One region of the Lactobacillus sp. WILCCON 0149 genome, then DNA from elsewhere that is predicted to be linked to it. Evidence: predicted binding sites of a transcription regulator. Region 1 holds the regulator's gene; each other region holds the start of a gene.
What was found. Region 1 encodes Rex, which represses fermentation and respiration genes when NADH is low (regulators of the CRP and FNR family bind a similar motif). Its sites were predicted from a motif close to TTGTGAANTANTTCACAA; they were not measured.
Positions count from the first base shown of each region.

Region 2: the regulator Rex is predicted to act here: its motif matches at 2,168-2,185, upstream of ACYVUV_RS00110 (class II fumarate hydratase).
Region 3: the regulator Rex is predicted to act here: its motif matches at 2,104-2,121, upstream of adhE (bifunctional acetaldehyde-CoA/alcohol dehydrogenase).

Region 1 is NZ_JBUBHO010000001.1:531,560-535,768, forward strand. Features, by position in the region: gene ACYVUV_RS02620 (ABC-F family ATP-binding cassette domain-containing protein) at 1-1,178, opposite strand, end outside; gene ACYVUV_RS02625 (redox-sensing transcriptional repressor Rex) at 1,443-2,129, shown strand; gene groES (co-chaperone GroES) at 2,285-2,569, shown strand; gene groL (chaperonin GroEL) at 2,592-4,205, shown strand.
Region 2 is NZ_JBUBHO010000001.1:24,798-29,006, reverse strand. Features, by position in the region: gene ACYVUV_RS00115 (DASS family sodium-coupled anion symporter) at 1-661, opposite strand, end outside; gene ACYVUV_RS00110 (class II fumarate hydratase) at 687-2,090, opposite strand; gene ACYVUV_RS00105 (LPXTG cell wall anchor domain-containing protein) at 2,609-4,209, opposite strand, start outside.
Region 3 is NZ_JBUBHO010000001.1:1,389,114-1,393,322, reverse strand. Features, by position in the region: gene adhE (bifunctional acetaldehyde-CoA/alcohol dehydrogenase) at 1-2,054, opposite strand, end outside; rRNA gene ACYVUV_RS06405 (16S ribosomal RNA) at 2,667-4,209, shown strand, end outside.

The DNA.
Region 1 (4,209 bases):
TGGTCATAGTAGCCAATATCCAGGCTGGCCCCGTACTTGATTGAGCCAGCTTTAACCGGCAGCTGCTTCATGACGGTCTTTAAAAGGGTGGACTTGCCGATCCCGTTTTGCCCAATGATGGCCACCCGGTCGCCCTTGTTGATCTGGAAGGAGATGTCTTTAAGCATGGTCTTGTCTGGATAGCCAACGGCCAGGTCCTTCAAGATCAAGACTTCCTTGCCGGATGGCCGGGCGCTGTCAAACTTGATCCGGACTTTTGACTTGTGCTTTGGCGGGTCGACCAGTTCCATCTTCTCCAGGGCCTTGCGCCGGCTTTGGGCCTGCTTGGTAGTGGAGGCGCGGACGATGTTCTTTTGGATGAACTCTTCCTCGCGCTTGATTTCTTCCTGCTGCTTTTCATAAGCGGCTTCCTGTTGCTGGTCGCGGAGTTCTCTCTGGGCTAAGTACTGGCTGTAGTTGCCTTTAAAGACAGTCAGCTGGCCATGCTGGAGTTCAAAAATCTGCGTGGCCAGGTGGTCTAAGAAGTACTGGTCGTGGGAAACCGTCAGGATGGCACCTGGATAGTTCTTAAGGAAGGCTTCCAGCCAGTCCAAAGTATCCAGGTCCAGGTAGTTGGTCGGTTCGTCCAAAAGCAGGAGCGGGGGCTTCTTCAAAAGCAGCTTGACGAAGCTGAGCCGGGTCTTTTCCCCGCCGGACAGGCTGGCAATCTGCTTATTCCAGGTCGCTTCCGGGAAGTTGAAGCCGTTGAGCATGCTCTTGATTTCGGCTTGATAAGTGTAGCCGCCGGCTTGTTCAAAATTGTACTGGGCCTGGTCCAGGCGGCGGAGAAGCTCCTCGTCTTCCGGGTGGTCGGCGATGGCATACTGCAGCTTTTCCAGCTGCTGGCCCTGGTCGATCAAGGGCTGGAAGACCGTCAGCATCTCTTCCCAGATCGACTTTTCTTCGTCAAAGTCGTGCTCCTGGGCGATGTAGCCGAGTTCGATCCCCTTGTTGACGGTAAATTCGCCCTGGCTGGCCTCCTGGCGGCCGGTCATGATCTTTAAAAGGGTCGTTTTCCCGGCCCCGTTTGGTCCGACCAGACCGATCCGGGCATTGTTTTCAATTGAAAAGTTAACCTTGCTGAATATAGGAGCAGCCCCGAAGCGTTGCTCCAAATTGTGTCCTTGTGCTATTATCATATTTTTTCACCTTGAAACATTGTACCATGCAAAGGCCCGGCTGACGGCTCTGGCAATGATTTTCAGCAGATTTTTCCTTTCTTTCCCAGCTTTAAAAAGAGCCAGGCTCCTTCAATTGATTTGTGAAAAAAATCGATGAAAAGGATTTTATGGCAAATATTGTGAAAATATGACTTGCCAAAGGCTAGTAAAAACGGGTATCATAATAGATGATTGATTACAGATTCACATTCACAAATAACTAATCAGACGGAGGCATCTTTTATGAACAACAAATTTAGAATTCCCAAGGCTACTGCCAAAAGATTGCCGCTATATTACCGCTACTTGCTTCTTTTGAATGATGAAGGCAAAGACAAGGTTTCTTCAACTGAACTGGCTGAAGCCGTCCAAGTCGACAGCGCTTCAATCCGCCGGGACTTTTCCTACTTCGGCGCCCTGGGCAAGCGGGGCTACGGCTATGACGTCAAGAACCTGCTCAGCTTCTTTAAGAAGATCCTCAACCAGGACACTTTGACCAACGTTGCCCTGGTCGGAGTCGGCAACCTGGGCCACGCTCTTTTGAACTACAACTTCAAGCGCAGCAACAATATCAGAATTTCTTGCGCCTTTGACATCAACCCGGAAATCACTGGCAAGATCACCCAAGGGGTGCCGGTCTACTCAATGGATGAAATGAAGCAGCAGATCGCTGACCAGCAGATCCGGATCGCCATTTTGACCGTTCCCCAGGCTACGGCCCAGAAGACGGCTGATGAAATGATTGAAGCCGGGATCAAGGGGATCATGAACTTTACCCCGATCCGCCTGTCCGCCCCAAACGGGGTCCGGATCCAAAACGTCGACCTGGCTACCGAATTGCAGACCTTGATCTACTTCCTCGACTCTGACGAAATGATTAAAAAGCAGCTGGAAGAGCGGAAGAAGGCCATGGACAACACGAATAAATAAGGAAAACAGCACTTTTTAGCACTCTCGCCTAAAAAGTGCTATTTTTCTCTTGCCTTTTTTGGAAAAAGGGATTATTATCATAGTTGTAAGTTAGCACTTGATCAAGATGAGTGCTAAAGAATTTCTAAAGACAATTAATTTCAGGAGGGAATAACGTGTTACAACCAATTGGAGATCGCGTGATCGTTGAAGTTAAAGAAGCTGAAGAACAAACCGTTGGTGGCATCGTACTTGCTTCCAACGCTAAGGAAAAGCCAACGCAAGGCAAGGTTGTTGCCGTAGGCGGCGGCCTGTACGCTGAAGATGGCAGCAAGCTTCCTATGACCGTCCAAGAGGGCGATGAAGTTTTATACGATAAGTATTCTGGCACCAAGGTCAAGTACGAAGGCAAGGAATACTTAGTCCTTCATGAAAAAGACATTTTGGCAATCGTTAAGTAATTTAAGGAGTGCAAATTAAAAAATGGCAAAAGACATTAAGTTTTCAGAAGACGCAAGACGTTCACTTTTAAACGGGGTTGACAAGTTGGCCAACACGGTCAAGACGACTTTGGGGCCTAAGGGCAGAAACGTCGTTTTGGAACAAAGCTACGGCAACCCGACGATTACCAACGACGGCGTGACGATCGCCAAGGCAATTGAACTGGAAGACCACTACGAAAACATGGGGGCCAAGCTGGTGGCTGAAGCTGCTTCAAAGACCAACGACATCGCCGGTGACGGTACGACCACTGCCACTGTTTTGACCCAAGCTATCGTGCAAGAAGGCATGAAGAACGTGGTTGCCGGTGCCAACCCAGTTGGCATCCGCCGCGGGATCGAAAAGGCTACCCAAGCAGCCGTTGACCAATTGCACAAGAACAGCCACGAAGTTTCCAGCCGGGACCAAATCGCCCAAGTTGCTTCAATTTCAAGTGCTTCAAAGGAAATCGGCGACTTGATCGCTGAAGCCATGGAAAAGGTCGGCAACGACGGCGTCATCACTATTGAAGACTCCCGCGGGATTGAAACTGAACTGAGCGTGGTTGAAGGGATGCAATTCGACCGCGGCTACCTGTCCCAATACATGGTAACTGACAACGACAAGATGGAAGCTGACTTGGATAACCCATACATCTTGATTACTGACAAGAAGATTTCCAACATCCAAGACATCTTGCCAATGCTGCAAGAAATCGTGCAACAAGGCCGCGCTCTCTTGATCATCGCTGACGACGTGACTGGCGAAGCTTTGCCAACTCTTGTTTTGAACAAGATCCGCGGTACCTTCAACGTTGTTGCCGTTAAGGCTCCTGGCTTTGGTGACCGCCGCAAGGAACAACTGGCTGACATCGCTGCTTTGACTGGCGGTACGGTTATTTCTGAAGACCTGGGTCTGGAACTCAAGGACACCCAGCTCAGCCAATTGGGTCAAGCCCGCCGGGTAACCATCACCAAGGACTCAACTACTATCGTTGACGGCTCTGGTGACAAGGAAGCCATCCAAGAACGGGTTGACACCATCAGAAAGCAAATCGAAGACACCAGTTCAGACTTTGACAAGAAGAAGCTGCAAGAACGTCTGGCCAAGCTGGCTGGCGGCGTAGCCGTAATCCACGTCGGCGCTGCTACTGAAACTGAACTCAAGGAACGCCGCTACCGGGTAGAAGATGCCTTGAACGCTACCCGCGCAGCTGTTGACGAAGGCTACGTAGCTGGTGGTGGTACTGCCCTGGTCAACGTTGAAGAAGCCGTTAAGGCAACCAAGGGTGACACTGCTGATGAACAAACCGGGATCAACATCGTGGCCCGGGCCTTGACCGCTCCAGTTCGACAAATCGCTGAAAACGCCGGCAAAGAAGGCTCAGTCATTGTTGACCACCTGCGCAAGGCTGACCCGGAAGTCGGCTACAACGCTGCTGAAGACAAGTATGTCAACATGATCGACGAAGGGATCATCGACCCAACCAAGGTGACCCGGTCAGCTCTGCAAAACGCCGCTTCAATTGCTGGTCTTTTGCTGACCACTGAAGCAGTTGTGGCAGAAATTCCGGAAGACAAGCCTGAAGCAGCCCCTGCTCAACCAGGCATGATGTAAAATA
Region 2 (4,209 bases), 510 kb from region 1:
CTGCTACCCAGCCGAACCAGGAAATCTTGACCCCGTTAGCCGCTGCCAGACCAACCGCGGCCACGTTAGGAGCTGAGGCGGTCATAAAGAGGCTGGATGAGATCGTGTTGGCGTGGAATTCGTTGAAGACCAGGTAAGAACCGATCTTGTCTTCCGTACCATCAGAAACCTTGGAACCGAAGGTGTCGGACAAGGATTCGATGATTGGCAAAACGATCCCACCAGACCGGGCAGTGTTGCTTGGGGTGGCTGGTGAAACGACCAGGTCGATCATGGACAAGGAGTAGGCCAGACCCAAAGTCTTTTTACCGAAGGCCCGGACGAAGATCAAGGCGATCCGCCGGCCCAAGCCAGTCTTGGTAAAGCCCCGGGCAATCATGTAGGCCATGGCGATGGTCCATGGAGTTGAGTCAGCGAAGGCTGACAGGGCTGGCTTCATTTGGACCAGGCCCAGGCCGATGATGATGACGTAGGCGATGATAGATACCCCGGCGATTGGCAGAGGCTTGGTGATGCAGGCAATGATCGTCGCAAGGAAGATGGCGAACATGTGCCAGCCGGCAACGGTGATGGTTGCCGGACGCAAAGGAGTGAGCAGGAAGAGCCCAATTCCGATGATCAAAGGCCAGATGAAGCCTTTGTAATTAACTTTTGCTAACATTTTTTCTCCCGCTTTTTGAAAAAGACTATTCTTCCGGCTTAGTCCGGTCGATGTTGGTCATGGCCATGTAGTCCATCCATTCATCGTATTGTTCTTCAGTTACCTTGCCGCTCTTGAGGGCAGCTTCCTTCAAGGTCGTGCCTTCGCGTTGAGCAGTTTGGGCGATTACGGCAGCTTCGTGGTAGCCGATCTTTGGTGACAGAGCAGTAACAGTCATCAAGGAGTTTTCCAGCAGGTCGTCCATTCTTTGTTCGTTGACAGTCAAACCGTGGATCATCTTGTCAGCGAAGCCAGTGATAGTGCCGGCCAGGATTTCAGCTGATTCCAGGAAGGCAGCGATCATGACAGTCTTGAAGACGTTCATTTCGAAGTTGCCTTGGCTGGCAGCGAAGTTGATGGTTACGTCGTTGCCCAATACGCGGGCTACAGCCATGGTTACGGCTTCAGCTTGTGTTGGGTTAACCTTGCCTGGCATGATTGATGAGCCTGGTTCGTTGGCTGGGATGTTCAGTTCACCGTAGCCGGCACGTGGGCCAGAAGCCAGGAAGCGGATGTCTTGGGCAATCTTGAACATGTCGTTGGCCAAAGTCTTGAAGGCGCCGTGCATTACGCTCAAAGCTGAGTGGTGAGCCAGGCCCCAGAACTTGTTGGTATCAACCTTGAATTCGTGGCCGTAAACTTCTGACAGCTTGCCGGCGATTGCTTCAGTCATGCCTGGAGCAGCGTTCAAGCCAGTACCTACGGCAGTACCACCGATAGCCAATTCGTAAAGGCTTGGCTTCAATTCTTGGATGTAGGCCAGGTCATGCTTCAAGGCTGAGATGTAGCCGGAAACTTCTTGGCCGAAAGTCAAAGGAGTAGCGTCTTGCAGGTGGGTGCGGCCAACCTTGACAGTCTTCCAGTACTTGTCTTGCTTTACCTTAAGTTCGTCAATCAAGTGTTGAATAGCTGGTTCCAGCTTGTCGACAGCTTCAACGGCAACGATGTTCATTGCAGTTGGGTAAGTGTCGTTTGAGCTTTGGCCACGGTTGACGTCATCGTTTGGCAGGATGTTCAAGCCTGGGTGAAGCTTGTTAGCCAGGTTGGCAACAACTTCGTTGACGTTCATGTTGGTTTGAGTACCTGAACCAGTTTGCAATACGTGAAGTGGGAAGTCCTTGCGCAAGTCTTCGTCGCTAAGAGCCAGCAATTGGTCGATAGCTTCTTCGATTGCTTGTCCCTTTTCAGCTGGTTCATCGCCAACTTCAACGTTTGATTCAGCAGCAGCCTTCTTCAAGTGCAGGAAAGCACGGATGATAGCCAATGGCATCAATTCGCCGGATGGGAAGTTGTTGCGGCTTCTTTCAGTTTGCGGGCCCCAGAGAGCTTCCTTAGGAATCTTAACTTCACCGATCGTGTCTGATTCAATACGGTATTCTTGTTCTGCCATCTTACAAATCTCCTTACAATAAACTTTTACAAAAATCTTGCTTAACTACTTGCATTATATAACGGCTTTTTTGAATTTTGTTAAAAATGACACAGCTTTTTGTTGTTTTTTAAAGAATTTCAAGGGCTGTCTATTTTTTGAAATTTGAACAATTTTTTGGCAAAATTCTTAAAATGTAAAAGTTTTCAAGCTGAAGTAAGCGGTTGCTAGAAGTATTTCGCAATTTAATTTGACGTAGGGAAAATTTTTTGGCCTATTTTTTACAGGGAGTTAATGAAAAATGTAACTTGTGAAATGTTCATTTGCTAAAAGTGATTTAGACAGTTCCTTCTTATAATAATACGCTTTCACTGTTCTTAAGAAGAATGCGCAAAATGAGCATAGCGGAAAAAACAGATTTTTTCAGTCATACATCCCCCGGCACAAACGCAAAAATACAAGGAAGACAAAAAGCTCCAGAAGTTGCTAAACGCTTCTGGAGCTCTTTGTTTATGGACTGATTTTTAGGAAATCAGGACTTACTTTTCCTGCTTTCTTTTCTTAAAGCTGAAGCCAAAGAGAGAAATACCTGCCAGCAGAGAAAGAATACCTGCCAAGAAGCCGGTCTTAGCGTCCTTCTCACCGGTTTGCGGGAGCTGAGCCGCGGCTGGAGTCTTTGCTGCGGAAGCAGACTTAGCAACAGCTTCAGCGGCTGGTGCTTTTGCAGCTGACTTAGTCACAGGAGCTGGAGTCTTAGCAGCTGACTTAGTTGCTGGCTCTTCATCCGTGTTCACTATAGTCACAACGTCACCGCCGTCAGTATCTTCATCTGTATCAGCTGGTTCTTCAGTATCAGTTGGTTCAGTAGATGGTTCTGCGGACGGCTCGGTAGTCGGTTCTGTCGTTGGCTCAGTAGACGGTTCGGTCGATGGTTCCGTATTTGGCTCTGTTGATGGCTCAGTACTTGGCTTAGTAGATGGATCCGTTGACGGTTCTGTACTTGGTTTAGTTGGTTCTTCCGTCGGAGTCGTCGGTTCAGTCGGCTTAGTCGGTTCCGTTGGAGTCGTCGGCTCAGTCGGTGTGGTAGGTTCAGTCGGTTTAGTCGGTTTAGTCGGTTCAGTCGGCTTGCTTGGCTCCGTTGGACTCGTCGGTTCAGTCGGCTTAGTCGGTTCTGTTGGGGTCGTTGGCTTGGTTGGCTCAGTCGGTTCCGTTGGGGTCGTTGGCTTAGTCGGCTCCGTTGGAGTTGTTGGTTCCGTTGGACTCGTTGGCTTGGTCGGCTCTGTTGGCTTAGTCGGTTCCGTTGGGGTCGTTGGCTCGGTTGGCTCCGTTGGAGTCGTCGGTTCTGTTGGCTGTGTTGCCTCCAAGGCAGCCAGGCGGGCCTTAGCCAGGTTCAAAGCGTGCAGAGTTGCGGCTACTCTTGCCTTGGCTTTCGTCAACGTTTCCTTCTTATCCGCCAAATCAGCTTCTGCCGCGGTCAAAGCAGCTTGAGTGCTTGCCGCATTAGCCTTAGCGTCTTCAACTGCCTGGTCTTCCTTTTCTGTAGAAGTTGACAGCTTGGCACTTTCTTCTGCCTTAAGAGCAAGTTCACTGACTTGAGCATCAGCATTTGCCTTTGCCTCTGCAGCCGCAGTTTCTGCAGTCTCTGCTTGAACCTTTGCTGCCTGCAGGTCAGCCAGCTTTTGCTTAGCGGTTGCCAATTCAGATTGTGCCGTTTGACTGGCCGCATTAGCAGTGGTCACTTTTGCCGTAGCATCTTCTACCGCGGCATTTGCGTCAGCTGCAGCTTTTTCTGCATCCCCGACTGCCGTTTCAGCCGCGTCAACACTAGCTTGCGCGCTTTGCAAATTCTTCGCGCTCTCTTCAGCCTCTGCCTTAGCAGCCTCCAGCTTGGCGGTCAAATCTGCCACCTTACTTTCTGCTGCCTGCAAAGCCTCTGCCGTGCTCTTTACTTCGGCTTCAGCGGTACTTGCTGCTTCAGTCTTTTCCTTTAAAGCTGCCTGCTTTTCCGTCAAAGCAGTCTGAGCGCTGGTCAATGCCGTTTGTGCTGTTGCCGTTTCTGCCTTGGCCGCGCTCAAAGCAGTCTCTGCCTTAGTCGCCAGATCTTGCGCCTTGGTCAAAGCCTCCGTCTTAGCTGCCGTCG
Region 3 (4,209 bases), 860 kb from region 1:
GAGAAAGCCACGGTATGCTTTGGCACGGTCATGACAAAGGCCGGGTCAACGATGGCGACTTGCGGGGTCAGTTCGTAGTCAGTCAGCGGGTACTTGACATGCTGCTTGTCGTCGGTAATGACGGCATATGGGGTGACTTCTGATCCGGTCCCTGAAGTGGTTGGGATGCAGATCAAGCTGGTCCGGGTCTCATGCTTGAACTTGACGATCCGCTTTCTGATGTCGACGAATTTTTGCTGCAGTTCCTTAAAGAGCTCGCTCACATTGTCATAGTTGTCCAGCCAGCCTTCTTCTTGGTCCAGGCTGTATTCGTAGATGTAGCGGGCAATCTTGGAGACGTCCAGGGCACTGCCGCCGCCGATGGCGATAATGGTGTCGGGCTCAAACTTCTTCATCTGCTTGGCAATCTTGATCGCTTGACTCAGCGGCGGGTCAGGCAATACTTCACTGTAGATTGCCGTGTCGACGTGATTATCTCTTAAGGCTAATTGCTCATATATCTTGTCAACGAAGTGGAACTTGACCATGCCTGGGTCTGCGACGATAAAGGCCCGGTTGATTTCCTGCTCATTTTCATCTGAGAGGTAGGTAATGGAGTCTTTTTCGTAAAAAATCTTCCCTGGCAGGCGGATCCATTGCGGCCGGTTGCGCCGCTTGGCAATGGTCTTGATGTTCAAAAGGTCGCTGGTCGACAGGTTGTGAGACAGGGAGTTCTTCCCCCATGACCCAGTCCCCAAGGTCAAGCTAGGCCGCAGGGCATCAGTGTAAATGTCACCGATCCCGCCTAAGGCATCTGGCTGGTTAACCAGGACTCTGGAAGCTTGGACTGCCTTGCCGTATTCATCGATGAATGGGTCGTCTTGGGAGCCAATTTGAATGGCTGCATTGTGGCCGGCACCTTGGTAGTCGAGCAGGGCTTTGACGATTTTGATCCCGTCTTCCCGGTCCTTGGCTTTGTAAACTGACAGAAGCGGGGAGAGCTTTTCGGATGAAAGCTTTTCGCCAATGTTCTTTGGATCCAGTTCAAAGAGGATGACATCCTTGCCTTCAGGCAGGGTGATGCCGGCGTGTTCGCAGATCCAGCGGGCGCTCATCCCGGCAACCGGACCATTGACCCCATGCTTGTCATTGAAGACGAAGTCGGCCAGCTTTTGGTAGTCCTTCTTTGGAAGCAGGTAGGCACCTTTGTCCTGCATCATTTGCAGCCACTTATCGTAGATTGGTGCTTCAACTACGGCTGAGTTTTCAGTCGCGCAAACCATGCTGTTGTCAAAGCGTTTGGATAAAAGGATGTCTTCAACAGCCCGGTCCAAAAAGGCGGTGTGGTCAACGTAAACAGCACCATTACCGGCACCGACCCCCATTGACGGATTGCCAGACTGCAGCGCTGCGTGCACCATGCCGGGACCACCAGTTGCCAAAATAGAAGCGATCTTTGGGTTGCGGATCAAGGCGGTGGTGTTTTCCAGGCTGGCCTTGTCGATCCACTGAATGATGTTCTTTGGGGCACCAGCCTTTACTGCCGCGTCATACAAGATCTGGGCAGCATGGATTGAACATTTCTGCGCCTTTGGGTGGAAGGAGAAGATGATCGCGTTTCTGGTCTTTAGGGCTACCAAAATCTTGAACATGGTCGTTGAAGTTGGGTTGGTGGTTGGCACGATCCCGGCTAAAACGCCTAGAGGAGCAGCAACTTTGATATAGCCTTCAACCTGGTTTCTTTCGATAATGCCAACGGTCTTGTCGTGTTTGATTGAGTTGTAGACATTTTCGGTAGCGAAGCGGTTCTTGGTATCCTTATCTTCTACCACGCCGCGGCCGGTTTCATCTACTGCCTCGTGAGCAAGCTCAAGGGAGGCTTCACTGCCGGCCAGAGCCATGGCAGCCACGATCTTGTCAACTTGCTCCTGGCTGTAAGTCGAGTAGGCTTCTTCAGCAACCAGGGCTTTGTTAACTAATTCACCGGTATAACGCTTGGCTTCTTCCATTTTTTCTTCTGCAGACAATTCCTTGCCTGTTTCAACAGCGGTCTGTGTTTTCTTTACATCAACCATTTTTTCTCTCCATAAAAACTACTACATTTTTTCTGAGGTTCTGCTTTTCTTGTGAACCTTTTCACCTAACATGATAGTCTCTTTGTTTTCTTTGTCAAGGCAAAAAAGGCTATAAATTTCAATAAATTCGAGTTATATAAATGCTTACATCTATGTCGGAGTAGAATGCTGAAAGCGCAGAAAAAAGCAAAAATAGTGAATAACATCACTTTTGCAAGCTGGGCTAGACCTAGAAAATAGATGATAAATAAACAGCAAGGCAAGAATGGATTAGCGAAGAGTAGGAATGAAAATAGAGAAAAATTAGCAGAAAATTGAAAATAAAGATTGACGAAATTAACAAATGGGGGTAAAGTAGTAAATGTCTTCAAGCAAAACGCGAAGCGCTTTCTTAATGAAAAGCAATTGAAGACAATAAATATCAAAAACTTGTTGACAAGAATCAAACAAGCGAGTAAGATATAAAACGTTGCGTCGCTTGACGCAAGTTGGTACTTTGAAAACTGAACAAAGTTTCGCAGTGTGCGGGTCAAACATTGTTTGATCCAAACAAATAAGCGAAGTCAATTCGCAAGCAAATAATCTGGAGCAGATTAAAAAGAGCTCAATTTTCAAATTGAGAGTTTGATCCTGGCTCAGGACGAACGCTGGCGGCGTGCCTAATACATGCAAGTCGAGCGAGCTGAATTCAAAGATTCCTTCGGGATGATTTGTTGGACGCTAGCGGCGGATGGGTGAGTAACACGTGGGCAATCTGCCCTAAAGACTGGGATACCACTTGGAAACAGGTGCTAATACCGGATAACAACATGAATCGCATGATTCAAGTTTGAAAGGCGGCGCAAGCTGTCACTTTAGGATGAGCCCGCGGCGCATTAGCTAGTTGGTGGGGTAAAGGCCTACCAAGGCAATGATGCGTAGCCGAGTTGAGAGACTGATCGGCCACATTGGGACTGAGACACGGCCCAAACTCCTACGGGAGGCAGCAGTAGGGAATCTTCCACAATGGACGCAAGTCTGATGGAGCAACGCCGCGTGAGTGAAGAAGGTTTTCGGATCGTAAAGCTCTGTTGTTGGTGAAGAAGGATAGAGGCAGTAACTGGTCTTTATTTGACGGTAATCAACCAGAAAGTCACGGCTAACTACGTGCCAGCAGCCGCGGTAATACGTAGGTGGCAAGCGTTGTCCGGATTTATTGGGCGTAAAGCGAGCGCAGGCGGAATGATAAGTCTGATGTGAAAGCCCACGGCTCAACCGTGGAACTGCATCGGAAACTGTCATTCTTGAGTGCAGAAGAGGAGAGTGGAACTCCATGTGTAGCGGTGGAATGCGTAGATATATGGAAGAACACCAGTGGCGAAGGCGGCTCTCTGGTCTGCAACTGACGCTGAGGCTCGAAAGCATGGGTAGCGAACAGGATTAGATACCCTGGTAGTCCATGCCGTAAACGATGAGCGCTAGGTGTTGGGGACTTTCCGGTTCTCAGTGCCGCAGCAAACGCATTAAGCGCTCCGCCTGGGGAGTACGACCGCAAGGTTGAAACTCAAAGGAATTGACGGGGGCCCGCACAAGCGGTGGAGCATGTGGTTTAATTCGAAGCAACGCGAAGAACCTTACCAGGTCTTGACATCCTGTGACAAACTTAGAGATAAGTCTTTCCCTTCGGGGACACAGAGACAGGTGGTGCATGGCTGTCGTCAGCTCGTGTCGTGAGATGTTGGGTTAAGTCCCGCAACGAGCGCAACCCTTGTCTTTAGTTGCCATCATTAAGTTGGGCACTCTAGAGAGACTGCCGGTGACAAACCGGAGGAAGGTGGGGATGACGTCAAGTCATCATGCCCCTTATGACCTGGGCTACACACGTGCTACAATGGGCAGTACAACGAGAAGCGAACCCGCGAGGGCAAGCGGATCTCTTAAAGCTGTTCTCAGTTCGGACTGCAGGCTGCAACTCGCCTGCACGAAGCTGGAATCGCTAGTAATCGCGGATCAGCACGCCGCGGTGAATACGTTCCCGGGCCTTGTACACACCGCCCGTCACACCATGGAAGTCTGCAATGCCCAAAGTCGGTGGGATAACCATTTAGGAGTCAGCCGCCTAAGGCAGGGCAGATGACTGGGGTGAAGTCGTAACAAGGTAGCCGTAGGAGAACCT